2 regions of the Actinomadura meridiana genome follow, and region 2 is predicted to be linked to the other one. Evidence: riboswitches for the same ligand, from Rfam matches in the RefSeq annotation. Region 2 holds a riboswitch; the other holds the start of a gene.
The links. A riboswitch is a leader RNA that binds a small molecule or an ion and turns the genes downstream of it on or off. The one in region 2 is predicted to bind ZMP and ZTP.
Positions count from the first base shown of each region.

Region 1: another riboswitch for ZMP and ZTP. It lies ahead of ABD808_RS07325 (serine hydroxymethyltransferase); the one in region 2 lies ahead of ABD808_RS23710 (bifunctional methylenetetrahydrofolate dehydrogenase/methenyltetrahydrofolate cyclohydrolase).

Region 1 covers NZ_BAABAS010000004.1:694,981-700,895, forward strand. Annotated here, with positions in the region: gene ABD808_RS07305 (isocitrate lyase/PEP mutase family protein) at 1-318, shown strand, start outside; gene ABD808_RS07310 (GNAT family N-acetyltransferase) at 322-918, opposite strand; gene ABD808_RS07315 (carboxymuconolactone decarboxylase family protein) at 911-1,582, opposite strand; gene ABD808_RS07320 (class I SAM-dependent methyltransferase) at 1,694-2,485, shown strand; gene ABD808_RS07325 (serine hydroxymethyltransferase) at 2,489-3,760, opposite strand; ZMP/ZTP riboswitch at 3,813-3,898, opposite strand; gene ABD808_RS07330 (RNA polymerase-binding protein RbpA) at 4,014-4,385, opposite strand; gene secG (preprotein translocase subunit SecG) at 4,476-4,712, opposite strand; gene tpiA (triose-phosphate isomerase) at 4,864-5,658, opposite strand; gene ABD808_RS07345 (phosphoglycerate kinase) at 5,662-5,915, opposite strand, start outside.
Region 2 covers NZ_BAABAS010000016.1:62,953-68,867, reverse strand. Annotated here, with positions in the region: gene ABD808_RS23730 (malate dehydrogenase) at 1-173, opposite strand, end outside; gene ABD808_RS23725 (NADP-dependent isocitrate dehydrogenase) at 378-1,592, opposite strand; gene ABD808_RS23720 (DUF3017 domain-containing protein) at 1,681-2,124, opposite strand; gene ABD808_RS23715 (FHA domain-containing protein) at 2,315-3,034, shown strand; gene ABD808_RS23710 (bifunctional methylenetetrahydrofolate dehydrogenase/methenyltetrahydrofolate cyclohydrolase) at 3,247-4,092, opposite strand; ZMP/ZTP riboswitch at 4,117-4,202, opposite strand; gene ABD808_RS23705 (hypothetical protein) at 4,225-4,401, opposite strand; gene purH (bifunctional phosphoribosylaminoimidazolecarboxamide formyltransferase/IMP cyclohydrolase) at 4,672-5,915, opposite strand, start outside.

The DNA.
Region 1 (5,915 bases), on a different contig from region 2:
CGAGACGAAACGCTCCGAAGAGCCCGCGCCTACACGGAGGCGGGCGCGGACGGGGTCTTCGTGCCCGGCATCATGGACGACGCTGACATCCGCGCCGTCCTCGACGCCACGAACGTGCCGCTGAACGTCCTGCACCTGCCGGGCAAGACCGAGTTCGACCGGATGGCGCGCCTCGGCGTCCACCGCATCAGCACCGGATCACTACTGTTTCGCGAGGCCCTCCAAACAGCAGTCACGACAGCGCTCGGCGTCACCGGCCAGAACGCCGGGCACCCCACCCCCACCTACGAAGACATCCAGGACCTCATCGGCGGCTAGCCCTCACGGGACGGCGTCGACGACGGGGCGGTAGCCGATCCAGCGGGAGCGGTCGGCCGCGTAGTAGGCGGCGCCGTCAGGCCCCGATGGGCCGTCCGGGGGGCGGCGCATGCCGAGTTGTAGGGCGATCTCCGCCGACGTGGGGTTCGCCATGTCGATCTCGGCGGTGACGCGGCGCACGCCGACCACCCCGAAGGCGTAGTCCAGGACCGCGCGGGACGCCTCGGCGGCGAGGCCCTGGCCCCAGTGGTCCGGTTCCAGGCTGTAGAGGATCTCCACGTCCGCGCCGTGGCCGAGCGGCCCCTCGTGGTGGCTGAGCCCGGCCACCCCGATCAGCGGGTCTCCCGGCGCGGCGGGCCCCGGGTCGTCGGCGTCGACGGACCAGCGGACGGGGCGCAGCGCCCACAGCCCGTAGCCCTCGGTGGCGAAGTCGCGCTCGCTGGAGTCGATGATCTCGGCGACCTGGACGGCGGAGATCAGCCGGTCGTCGAACAGGTGCCGCCGGACGAGCGGGCCCGTCCAGTGCGTCAGCAGCGCGGCCTGGTCGCTCATCGCCACCGGGTGCAGGGCAAGCCGCACCGTGCGCAACACGTCAGTCATCGGCGTTCCCCGTCGGGGGCCAGGCGGGCGCGGGCTCACCGTCCGGGACGCCGACGCGGAACACCCGCATCTGCAACGCCAGCGCCTTGTAGTAGCCGACGAGGGTGACCAGCTCCACGACGGCGGCGCGGCCGAGCGTGGCGACCGCCTCGGTGAACACGGCGTCGCCCAGGTCGTCCTCGGCGGCGAGTTGCCGGGCCGCCTCGTACACGACGCGTTCGCGGACGTCCGCGAGCATCGGGGCGCGGCCGTCGCGGAGCGCGTCGATCTCGTCGTCGCCGAGACCGGCGCGGCGGGCCAGCGGACGGTGCGCGCACCACTCGTAGTCGGAGCGCAGCCGCGCCGCGACGACCAGCGTCGCGATCTCCCGTTCCCGTTCGGTGAACGCGGTGCGGAACCGCAGCGCCGCCCCGAGGTCCTGGAGTGGCAGCCCGACGGACGGGCTGTACAGCATGGCGTTGAACGGGCCGAGGAGACGTCCGTACTGGTCGGCGAGGACGGGCGGCGGCACGCGGCCGGAAGCGCGGGGGCCGCCCGTCACCGCCTCGTAGACGGTTCGCTGCTCGTCGCTCAGGGTGCCGGGGAGCAGCAGCGGGAGCCGGGTCGTGGACGGACCGGGCGGAGGTCGGTCATTGACGTGCTCACCGCTCACGGGGTCGATCACTTACCGCACGCTAGGCGGTCGGACGGGGCGGCTCAAGACCCGGTCCGGAATGTGAAACCCCGGGCGCACGCTGACCTGTCGGCGGCGTGACACCGACATGACCCTGGCAGGATGGGCGGAGTGAGCGGCATCTACGACGACCCGTGGGCGTACGAACTGGCGTGCTCGTTCCGCGACGTGTCCGCCGACGTGGACGTCCTGCTCGCCTGGTGCGCGGAACACCAGGTCAAGCCCGCGTCGATGCTGGAACTGGCCGCCGGGCCCGCCGAGCACGCACGCGAGTTCGCCCGCCGTGGCGTCGCGGCGACCGCGCTCGACCTGAACCCGGCGATGTGCGCGTACGCGGTCAAGGAGGCGGAGCGCGGCGGCGTCGACGTGACGGTCGTCCAGGACGACATGACCCGGTTCGACCTCGACCGCCGTTTCGACCTCGTCGTGACCATGCTCGACTCCACGTCCCACCTCCTGACACTGGACGCGTTCGTCGCGCACCTGCGTTGCGCCGCCGCGCACCTGTCGCCCGGCGGCCTCTACGTCGTGGAGATGGCGCATCCGCGCGACCGTCTCACCGACGAACCCAGCGTCGGCACCGGCTGGACGGTCGAGCGCGACGGCGTCCACGCCACGGTCCGGTGGGGCGAGAGCGGCGACCGGCTCGACCCCGTCACGCAGGTCGCCGACGACCACGTCACGATGACGATCACCGCCGACGGGGCCACGCGGGTGCTGCGCGACGTCGTCCCGTACCGGTTCTGGACGGCGACCGAACTCGACGCCGCGATCCGGCTGGCGGGCGGCCTGGAGACCGTCGCCCGGTACGGCGACTTCGGGGCCGGTGAGGCCGCCGTGGCGCTCACCGACCCCGCCGCCTGGCGCATGATCACGATCCTGCGCGGCGCCTGACCGCTACGGCGTGGCCGTCCAGCCCGGCATCGGGTAGGACGCGAGCAGCTCCCTGATCTGCGCGGCGACCCGTTCGACGACGCTCTCGTCGCCCTTGGCCGCGGCCTGCACGACCTCGTCCATCCACGCCGCGACCTGCGGCATCAGCTCCTCACCGAGGCCCCGGGTGGTGATCGCGGCGGTGCCGACGCGCAGCCCGGACGGGTCGAACGGCTTGCGCGTGTCGAACGGGACGGCGTTGTAGTTCAACTCGATCCCGGCGCGGTCGAGGGCCTGCGCGGCGGGCTTGCCGCCGATGCCCTTTTTCGTCAGGTCGATCAGGATGAGGTGGTTGTCGGTGCCGCCGGACACCAGGTCGTAGCCCCGGTCGCGCAGCGCGGCGGCGAGGACCACGGCGTTCGCGACGACCTGCCGCGCGTACGCGGCGAAGCCGGGCTGGGCCGCCTCCCGCAGCGCGACGGCGATCGCGGCGGTCGTCTGGTTGTGCGGGCCGCCCTGGAGGCCCGGGAACACGGCCTTGTCGACCGCCTTCGCGTGCTCGGCCGTCGACATGATCATCGCGCCGCGCGGGCCGCGCAGCGTCTTGTGCGTCGTCGTGGTGATCACGTCGGCGTGGCCGACGGGCGACGGGTGCGCGCCGCCCGCGATCAGGCCCGCGATGTGGGCGATGTCGGCGGCCAGCACCGCGCCGGTCTCCCGGGCGATCTCGGCGAACGCCGGGAAGTCGATCGTCCGGGGGATCGCGGTGCCGCCGCACCAGATGACCTTCGGTCGCTCCTTCAGCGCCAGGTCGCGGACCTGGTCCATGTCGACCCGTCCGGTGTCGGCGCGCACGTCGTACCGGACGGGACGGAACCACTTCCCGGTCGCCGACACCGACCAGCCGTGCGTGAGGTGCCCGCCCATCGGCAGCGACAGGCCCATCACGGGGTCACCGGGCTCCAGGAACGCCAGGTACACGGCGAGGTTCGCGGGCGACCCCGAGTACGGCTGGACGTTGGCGTGCTCGGCGCCGAACAGCTCCTGCGCCCGCCTGACCGCCAGCGCCTCCAGCGGGTCGATGACCTGCTGGCCCTCGTAGTAGCGCCTGCCCTCGTACCCCTCGGAGTACTTGTTGGTCAGGACGCTGCCCGCGGCCTCCAGGACGGCGGGCGACACGTAGTTCTCCGAGGCGATCAGCCGCAGCTTCTCGTACTGGCGGCGGGCCTCGGCCTCCACCATTCCGGCGATCTCGGGGTCTTCGGCGTGGAGATGGGGAACGGCCGGTTCGTGCATGTGAGCCTCCGCGGTCGCGGCGCCGGGACGACGGTCGGCCCCGGCGGAAAGGGCCCGACACCCAGGCGCGCGGTGTGCGGACTGCTTCGCTCCCCGGTGGTCGACTCCACCTTGACTGCGCCAGTCGCGTACCCGCCATCCTACCGACCCACCCGGCGCCGCGAAGGCATCGCGTCCGATCCGCCCGGAAAGGCGCATGGTCCGCGACCCCTCGTGGGGCGCGGACCATGTGACGTGCGGTGGGGCTTGGGCCTCAGCGGCCTGCGGCCTCCAGTGCCTTCTTGACTGCGGCGCGCTTCTTGCGGAGCTTGGCCAGCGCCTCTTCGAGGATGGCCTCGCCGTCCTCGTCGCTGCGCCGCTCCTTCACGTATGCCAGGTGCGTCTTGTACGGCTCGGTCTTCGGCGGTGCCGGGGGATTCTCCGAATCCTGCCCGGCGGGGAACCCGCAGCGCGGGCAGTCCCAGGTCTCGGGGACCGCGACGTCCGTCGCGAAACTCGGACGGGTCTCATGCCGGTTCGCGCAGTAGAAGGTCACCCACACGCGGGGGGCGGCGTCGCCGCGTTCCGCCTCTCCCATCGGACCGGCCCCGACACGGCTGCCCCGAATCGCGTTGCCACTACCCACGGAGTACTCCTCGCTTGGTCTATCGCCACCGCCCGTACCTCCAGCTAGGGGCGGTGCGGCGCTCGCTAATGGTCAATCGGAACGGGTGACTCAGGCGTTGCCCTTGAACAGCAGGCCGAGGGCGACGATCGAGGCGAACCACATGACGCCGACGGCGATCGTCAGCCGGTCGAGGTTGCGCTCCACCACCGACGACCCGCCCAGGGACGACGAGACGCCGCCGCCGAACATGTCGGACAGCCCGCCGCCCTTGCCCTTGTGCATGAGGACGAGGACGACCATCAACAGGCTCGTGACGATGAGCACGATGGACGATGCGATGATCACGATTCTTCAGCGCCTTGTCTCTAGGTCAGGACGGTCTGTAGTGGGACGGTGGACCGGCCCGGGCGGTTTACCCGTCAGCTACGAAGGGTACGACGAACCAGCCGCTGGTTCGGCATGAACCCCCAGTTCACGCGGAATTGATCAGTTTTGATCAGACTGGAAGATCCCGATACCGGCAGATTTTGACGAACTCTCCCGGGTCCAGGCTGGCACCACCGACCAAGGCGCCGTCCACGTCGGCCTGCGCCATGAGCTTGGCGACGTTGCCGCCCTTCACCGAACCGCCGTACAGGATACGCACCTCGTCGGCCACTCCGCCGTCGTACAGCTCGGCGAGCCGCGTTCTGATCGCGGCGCAGACCTCCTGCGCGTCCTGCGGGGTGGCGACCTCGCCGGTGCCGATCGCCCACACCGGCTCGTAGGCGATCACGGTGCGCCGCACCTGGTCGGCCGGGATCTTCTCCAGCGCGCCGTCCACCTGCGCCAGCACGTGCGCGACCTGCCCGCCCGCCTTGCGGACGTCCAGGCCCTCGCCGACGCACAGGATCGGGGTGATGTCGGCGGCGAGCGCGGCCTTGGCCTTGGCGTTGACGAGCGCGTCGTCCTCGCGGTGGTACTGGCGGCGTTCGGAGTGCCCGACGACGGCGTAGGAGCAGCGCAGCTTGGCGAGCATCGCGGCGGAGATGTCGCCGGTGTAGGCGCCCGAGGCGTGCGGCGAGACGTCCTGCGCGCCGTACTGGATGGCGTACTTGTCGGCGTCGATGAGCGTCTGCACGGACCGGATCGCGGTGAACGGCGGGATCACGGCGACGTCCACGGCCTCGAAGTCGGCCTCCTTGAGCGCGAACGCCATCTTCTGGACGAGCGCGATCGCCTCAAGGTGGTTGTTGTTCATCTTCCAGTTGCCCGCCATCAGCGGCTTGCGGGCGGGAGTCGCGGGAGCCATCGGTCAGTCCTCCAAGGCCTGCAGGCCGGGCAGCGTCCTGCCTTCGAGGTATTCGAGGCTGGCGCCGCCGCCGGTCGAGATGTGGGAGAAGGCGGCCTCGTCGAAGCCGAGCCGCCGGACGGCCGCGGCGGAGTCGCCGCCGCCGACCACCGTGAACGCGCCGGAGTCGATGAGCCCCTGCGCGACGGCGCGGGTGCCGCTCGCGTAGGGCTCCATCTCGAACACGCCCATCGGGCCGTTCCAGAACACGGTGTTGG
Region 2 (5,915 bases):
AGTTCCATCGCGGTGCCCTCGGCGGCCTTCACGGCCTGTGGAATCTCCAGCAGTCGCAGGCGTACGGGGACGTCCGCGCCGAGGAGCTGACCGGACGCGATGCGGAACAGGAGCGCGTAGCCGATCTGGCCCGCGGCGCCGGTGACGGTAACGGTGACTGGGGTGCGCGTCATTGCCTTCTTCTTCTCTCCTGCTGATGTGTCCTGAGCCCGCCAGCCCGCCGCCGCGCGGGTTCTCTCGCTATCGAGATATTCCGGGTTCAGGCTATCGCGCGCCCCCTACCCGCCACGCGGCAGGTACGCCACCCGGCATGGCTCGAACAAAGATTGAGGCCGCCCCGGACGATCCCGGGGCGGCCTTCAATCCGTGGAGGGCGGCTAGCCGACCTTCTTCTGGAGGTTGGTGTCGAGGGCCTCCAGGAAACCCTGGGTGGTGAGGTACGGCGTCGAGTCGCCGACGAGCAGCGCCAGGTCCTTGGTCATCTGGCCGGACTCGACGGTCTCGACGCACACCTGCTCCAGCTGGCGGGCGAAGTTCACGACCTCGGGCTGGGAGTCGAGCTTGCCGCGGTGGTCGAGGCCACGGGTCCAGGCGAAGATGGACGCGATCGGGTTCGTCGACGTCGGCTTGCCCTGCTGGTGCTGGCGGTAGTGGCGGGTGACCGTGCCGTGCGCCGCCTCGGCCTCGACGGTCTTGCCGTCAGGCGTCATCAGGACGGACGTCATGAGCCCGAGGGAGCCGAAGCCCTGCGCGAGGGTGTCGGACTGGACGTCGCCGTCGTAGTTCTTGGCGGCCCAGACGAACCCGCCCTCCCACTTGAGCGCGGCGGCGACCATGTCGTCGATGAGGCGGTGCTCGTAGGTGAGGCCCCTGGACTCGAACTCGGCCTTGAACTCGGTCTCGTAGATCTCCTGGAAGAGGTCCTTGAACCGGCCGTCGTACGCCTTGAGGATCGTGTTCTTCGTCGACATGTACAGCGGCATCTCGCGGTTGAGCGCGTACCGCATGCTCGTCCGGGCGAAGTCACGGATCGAGTCGTCGTAGTTGTACATGCCCATCGCGACGCCGCCGCCGGGGAAGTCGGCGATCTCGAACTCCATCGGCTCGTCACCGTTGGCGGGCGTGTAGGTGATCGTCACCTTGCCCGGGCCGGGAACGACGAAATCGGTGGCCTTGTACTGGTCGCCGTGGGCGTGGCGGCCGATGATGATCGGCTTCGTCCAACCGGGGACCAACCGGGGGATGTTGGACGCGATGATCGGCTCACGGAAGATCACGCCGCCGAGGATGTTGCGGATCGTCCCGTTCGGGGAGCGCCACATCTTCTTCAGGCCGAACTCCTCGACGCGCGCCTCGTCGGGGGTGATGGTGGCGCACTTCACGCCGACGCCGTGCTCCTGGATGGCCTTGGCGGCGTCGACGGTGACCTGGTCGTCCGTGGCGTCGCGGTGCTCGATGCCCAGGTCGTAGTACTTCAGGTCGACATCGAGGTAGGGCAGGATCAACTGGTCCTTGATGAATTTCCAGATGATCCGCGTCATTTCGTCGCCGTCGAGCTCGACGACCGGGCCCGCTACTTTGATCTTGGGCATGCTGGTGCTGTCCCTTTCCTACACCTGGCGAGCTGAAAGACACCTTGTAAGGCTCAACTGGCTAGGCTAGCCGAGGGCCCCGTGAGGTCTAGACCTGCCCTGGGCCGGGCGGGTCACCGTCCCGGCGGCCGGTGACCAGCAGCCGCGTACCGCGCGCCACCAGCGCCAACAGGATCAGCACGCCGAAGGCGCCCGCGAGGGCGAGGCCCGGTTTGTTCATCGGCGGGACGCTCAGCGAGACGAACGCGACCATCTCGCCGAGGATCACGAGCGTCCAGCAGTCGATGGAGCGGCTGCGGACGGCGAGCGGCCCGAGCTGCGATTCCGGCAGCAGGAGCCGGGCGAGCGCGCCGAGCAGCAGCGCGGCGGCCATCAGGCCCGAGCCCTTGCGGAAGTAGTTGAAGGCGCACAGCGTGAGCCCGGCGCCGACGCCGCTGAGCACGAGCAGGTACGGAAGCTGCGCCAGCCAGTGCGGCGCGGCGGCCCTGCGGCGCGGCGCCCTGCGCCTGCGCCGACGCACCTGGGTGCTCATGGCCCTCACGGTATCCGGAATCCGTTCCGGGCACGACATCGTCCCACCGTGGGACGGACGGGACACCAGTGATGCCGGAGAGGCCGGAATCCCCTGCGGCATCGGACCTACTCGCCAGTAGGAGGGTGTGACGGGTAGGCGCCCGGGTAACCCGGCAGACAGGGGTCGCTAACTAGCTGGGAGGACTGCCGTGGAGGGGCCGTTCATGCGGATCGAGGACAGCGGGCTGGTGATGCCGCTGCGCCCCGACGTTACGACGGTCGGGAGAGGGAGAGGAGTCGATGTCCGCCTCGACGACACGAGTGTGTCCCGTCTGCACGCGGAGATCGTCCGGCGCGGACCGTACATCTACGTCGTGGACATGGGCCTGTCCCGCAACGGGACCCGTGTCAACGGACGCCCGATCGCCCGCCGAGTCCTGGAGGACGGTGACGTCGTGAGCTTCGGCACGGCGCGCTGCCGGATGGGGGGAATCCCCCGTGAGGAGGTCGACCCGGACGTCGAACTGCGGCGTGCCGTCGCGCCCGAGCTCACCCGACGCGAGGTCGACGTGCTGACCTCGCTCTGCCGTCCCGCCCTGTCCGACGAGGCGTTCGTGGCCCCGGCCACGGCGCGCGACATCGCCGGGGAACTGGTGGTGACGGAGGCGGCCGTCAAGCAGCATCTGCTGCGCCTCTACCAGAAGTTCCGGATCCCCGAGGGCGCCAACCGGCGTACGCGGCTCGCCAACGAGGTCATCGCCATGGGCCTCGTCCGGCCGCTGCCGCCGGTGCACGTCCCGCAGGGCCGCCCGCCCATGGACGGACGGGTGCCCGGGGTCCGGCCCGAGGCCCGAAGGGCGGGTGCGGCCCACGGCCACGTCGGCGCGCCCACCCGTGCCCCGAGCGCGGCGGGGCGAAGGGCCAGCTGAAAGCCCGCGATCGCCCTCCGGGCAGCGCGTGAGCGTGAGGGCGATCGCAGAACCGGTCCGGACGGGGCCGCGCAAGTGACGGCGCGGTCTCCGTCCGGCGGGAGTGTCGGTGAAGGCCGCCACCTGGGTGCTGGTGGCGGCCTTCGCTGTGCCGGACTCAGACGCCGTGCCGGACTCAGACGCCGTGCCGGACTCAGACGCCGTGCCCGGCGTCAGGCCTGTTCGGCGGCTTCCACGACGTTGGCGAGGAGCATCGCGCGGGTCATCGGGCCGACGCCGCCCGGGTTCGGCGCGACCCAGCCCGCGACGTCGCGGACGTCGTCGGCGACGTCACCGGCGAGCTTGCCGTCCACGCGGGAGACGCCGACGTCCAGGACGGCGGCGCCCGGCTTCACCATGTCGGCGGTGATCAGCCCGGGGACCCCGGCGGCGGCCACGACGATGTCGGCGTTGCGGGTGTGCGCGGCCAGGTCGCGGGTCGCGGTGTGGCAGAGGGTGACGGTCGCGTTCTCGGTGCGGCGGGTCAGCAGCAGGCCGAGGGAACGGCCGACGGTGATGCCACGGCCGACGACTGTGACGTCGGCGCCCTCGATCGGGACGTCGAAGCGGCGCAGCAGCTCGATGATGCCCTTCGGCGTGCAGGGCAGCGGGCCCGGCTGCATGAGGACGAGCCGTCCGAGGTTGGTGGGCTGGAGGCCGTCCACGTCCTTGGCCGGGTCGATGAGCTCAAGCACGCGCTGCTCGTCCAGGCCCTTCGGCAGCGGCAGCTGGACGAGGTACCCCGTACACGCGGGGTCGGCGTTCAGTTCGGCGACGGCGCGTTCGACGTCGTCCTGCGACGCGGTGGCGGGCAGGTCGCGGCGGATGCTCTCGATGCCGACCTCGGCGCAGTCGCGGTGCTTCATGTTGACGTAGGAGTGGCTGCCGGGGTCGTCGCCGACGAGGACGGTGCCGAGCCCGACCGACACGCCACGGTCGCGCAGCGCCTCGACACGGCCCTTGAGGTTCGAGCGGATCTCGGCGGCGGTGGCCTTGCCGTCCAGAATCTGTGCGGTCATGCGTTCCTCCACGGGGCTGCCGGTCCCGTCCACCCAGGCGCGCGGTGTACGGACTGTCGTTCGCTCCCCGGTGGTGATCCACCTTGACCGCGCCAGTCGCGTGACACCCCATGCTACTGACCGGGCGGGCGGTCAGTCCTCGGAGCGGCCCCGCCAGGTGAGGATCCGGTCCGTGCCGTGCCAGCCGACCTGCGCGGCCAGCATCGCCGCGAGGACGGCCGCGACGAGCCCGATGAGCTGCCGGGACTCCATCAGCAGCGCGTCCGTCCGGTACACCGCGACCAGCATGAGCGACAGGAACTCGTTCACCGCGCCTCCACAGGGGGTCACCCGCGCCAGGTCACCAGGGGGGCGCGGCCAGGCAGAGGCTACCCGTCGAGGAAGGTGAACCGTCCCACCGCGCCCCGGTCACTCACCCCGCCCCACACAAACCCTGACCACTGCGATCGCGTCCGAAGGCAGGTTCGAGCCAGCGAGAACCTGATCGCGAAGCGAGCCGCTAGGCGAGTCGAGAGCGATGCAGCGATCGCACGAGTTTTTCGACGATGGAGGCCCCCCGGGCCGAAGGAGGAGAAAAGCTCAATGAAAAAAGTGCCTTACGCCGGTGAAGTAGAGGGTGATTCCGGCCTTGGCGGCGGCCTCGATCACCTTGTCGTCGTTGACGGAACCGCCGGGTTCGACGATGGCGCGGACGCCCGCCTCGGTCAGCACCTCAAGGCCGTCCGGGAACGGGAAGAAGGCGTCGGACGCGCCGACCGAGGCCGCCGCCCGCTCCGCTCCGGCCCGCGCGACGGCGAGCTTGGCGGAGTCGACCCGGTTGACCTGGCCCATCCCGACGCCGACGGTCGCGCCGCCGGAGGCGAGCAGGATCGCGTTGGACTTCACCGACCGGATCGCCTTCCACGCGAACGCCAGGTCGGCGAGGGTGGCCTCGTCGGCCGGCTCGCCGGTCTTGAGCTCCCAGCCGGACGGGTCGTCGCCCGGCTCGTCCACCCGGTCGACGCCCTGGAGGAGCAGGCCGCCGTCGATGCGGCGGTACTCGGTGGCGCCCGCCGGGACGTCGGGGCAGACGAGCAGGCGGATGTTCTTGAACCGGTCCTTCAGGACGGTGACGGCCTCGTCGTCGAACGCCGGGGCGATGACGACCTCGGCGAAGCTCTCGGTGACCTGCCGGGCCATCGCGGCGGTGACGGGACGGTTCGCCGCGATGACGCCGCCGTACGCCGACACCGGGTCACAGGCGTGCGCCCGACGGTGCGCGTCGGCGATGTCGGCGCCGACCGCGATGCCGCACGGGTTGGCGTGCTTGATGATCGCGACGCAGGGCTCGGCGAAGTCGTGGGCGGCGCGGCGGGCGGCGTCGGTGTCCACGTAGTTGTTGTAGGACATCTCCTTGCCGTACAGCTGCTCGGCCCCCGCCAGCCCGGACTCGCCCGGGACGCGGTACAGGGCGGCGCGCTGGTGCGGGTTCTCGCCGTACCGCAGCGGGTTCGCGCGCTCCCAGGTGGCGCCGAGGAAGTCGGGCCAGTTCGTGTCGGCGGCGGTCTCGTCGGGGGCGTAGGCGCTCGCGAACCACGACGCGACGGCCACGTCGTAGGACGCGGTGTGCGCGTACGCCCGCGCGGCGAGACGGCGGCGCTCCTCGATCGTGAAACCGCCCGCGCGCACGGCGTCGAGAACGGCCCCGTACGCGGCCGGGTCGACGACGACGGACACGCTCGCGTGGTTCTTCGCGGCGGCGCGGACCATCGCCGGGCCGCCGATGTCGATCTGCTCGACGCACTCGTCCGGCGTGGCGCCCGACGCGACGGTCTCGGTGAACG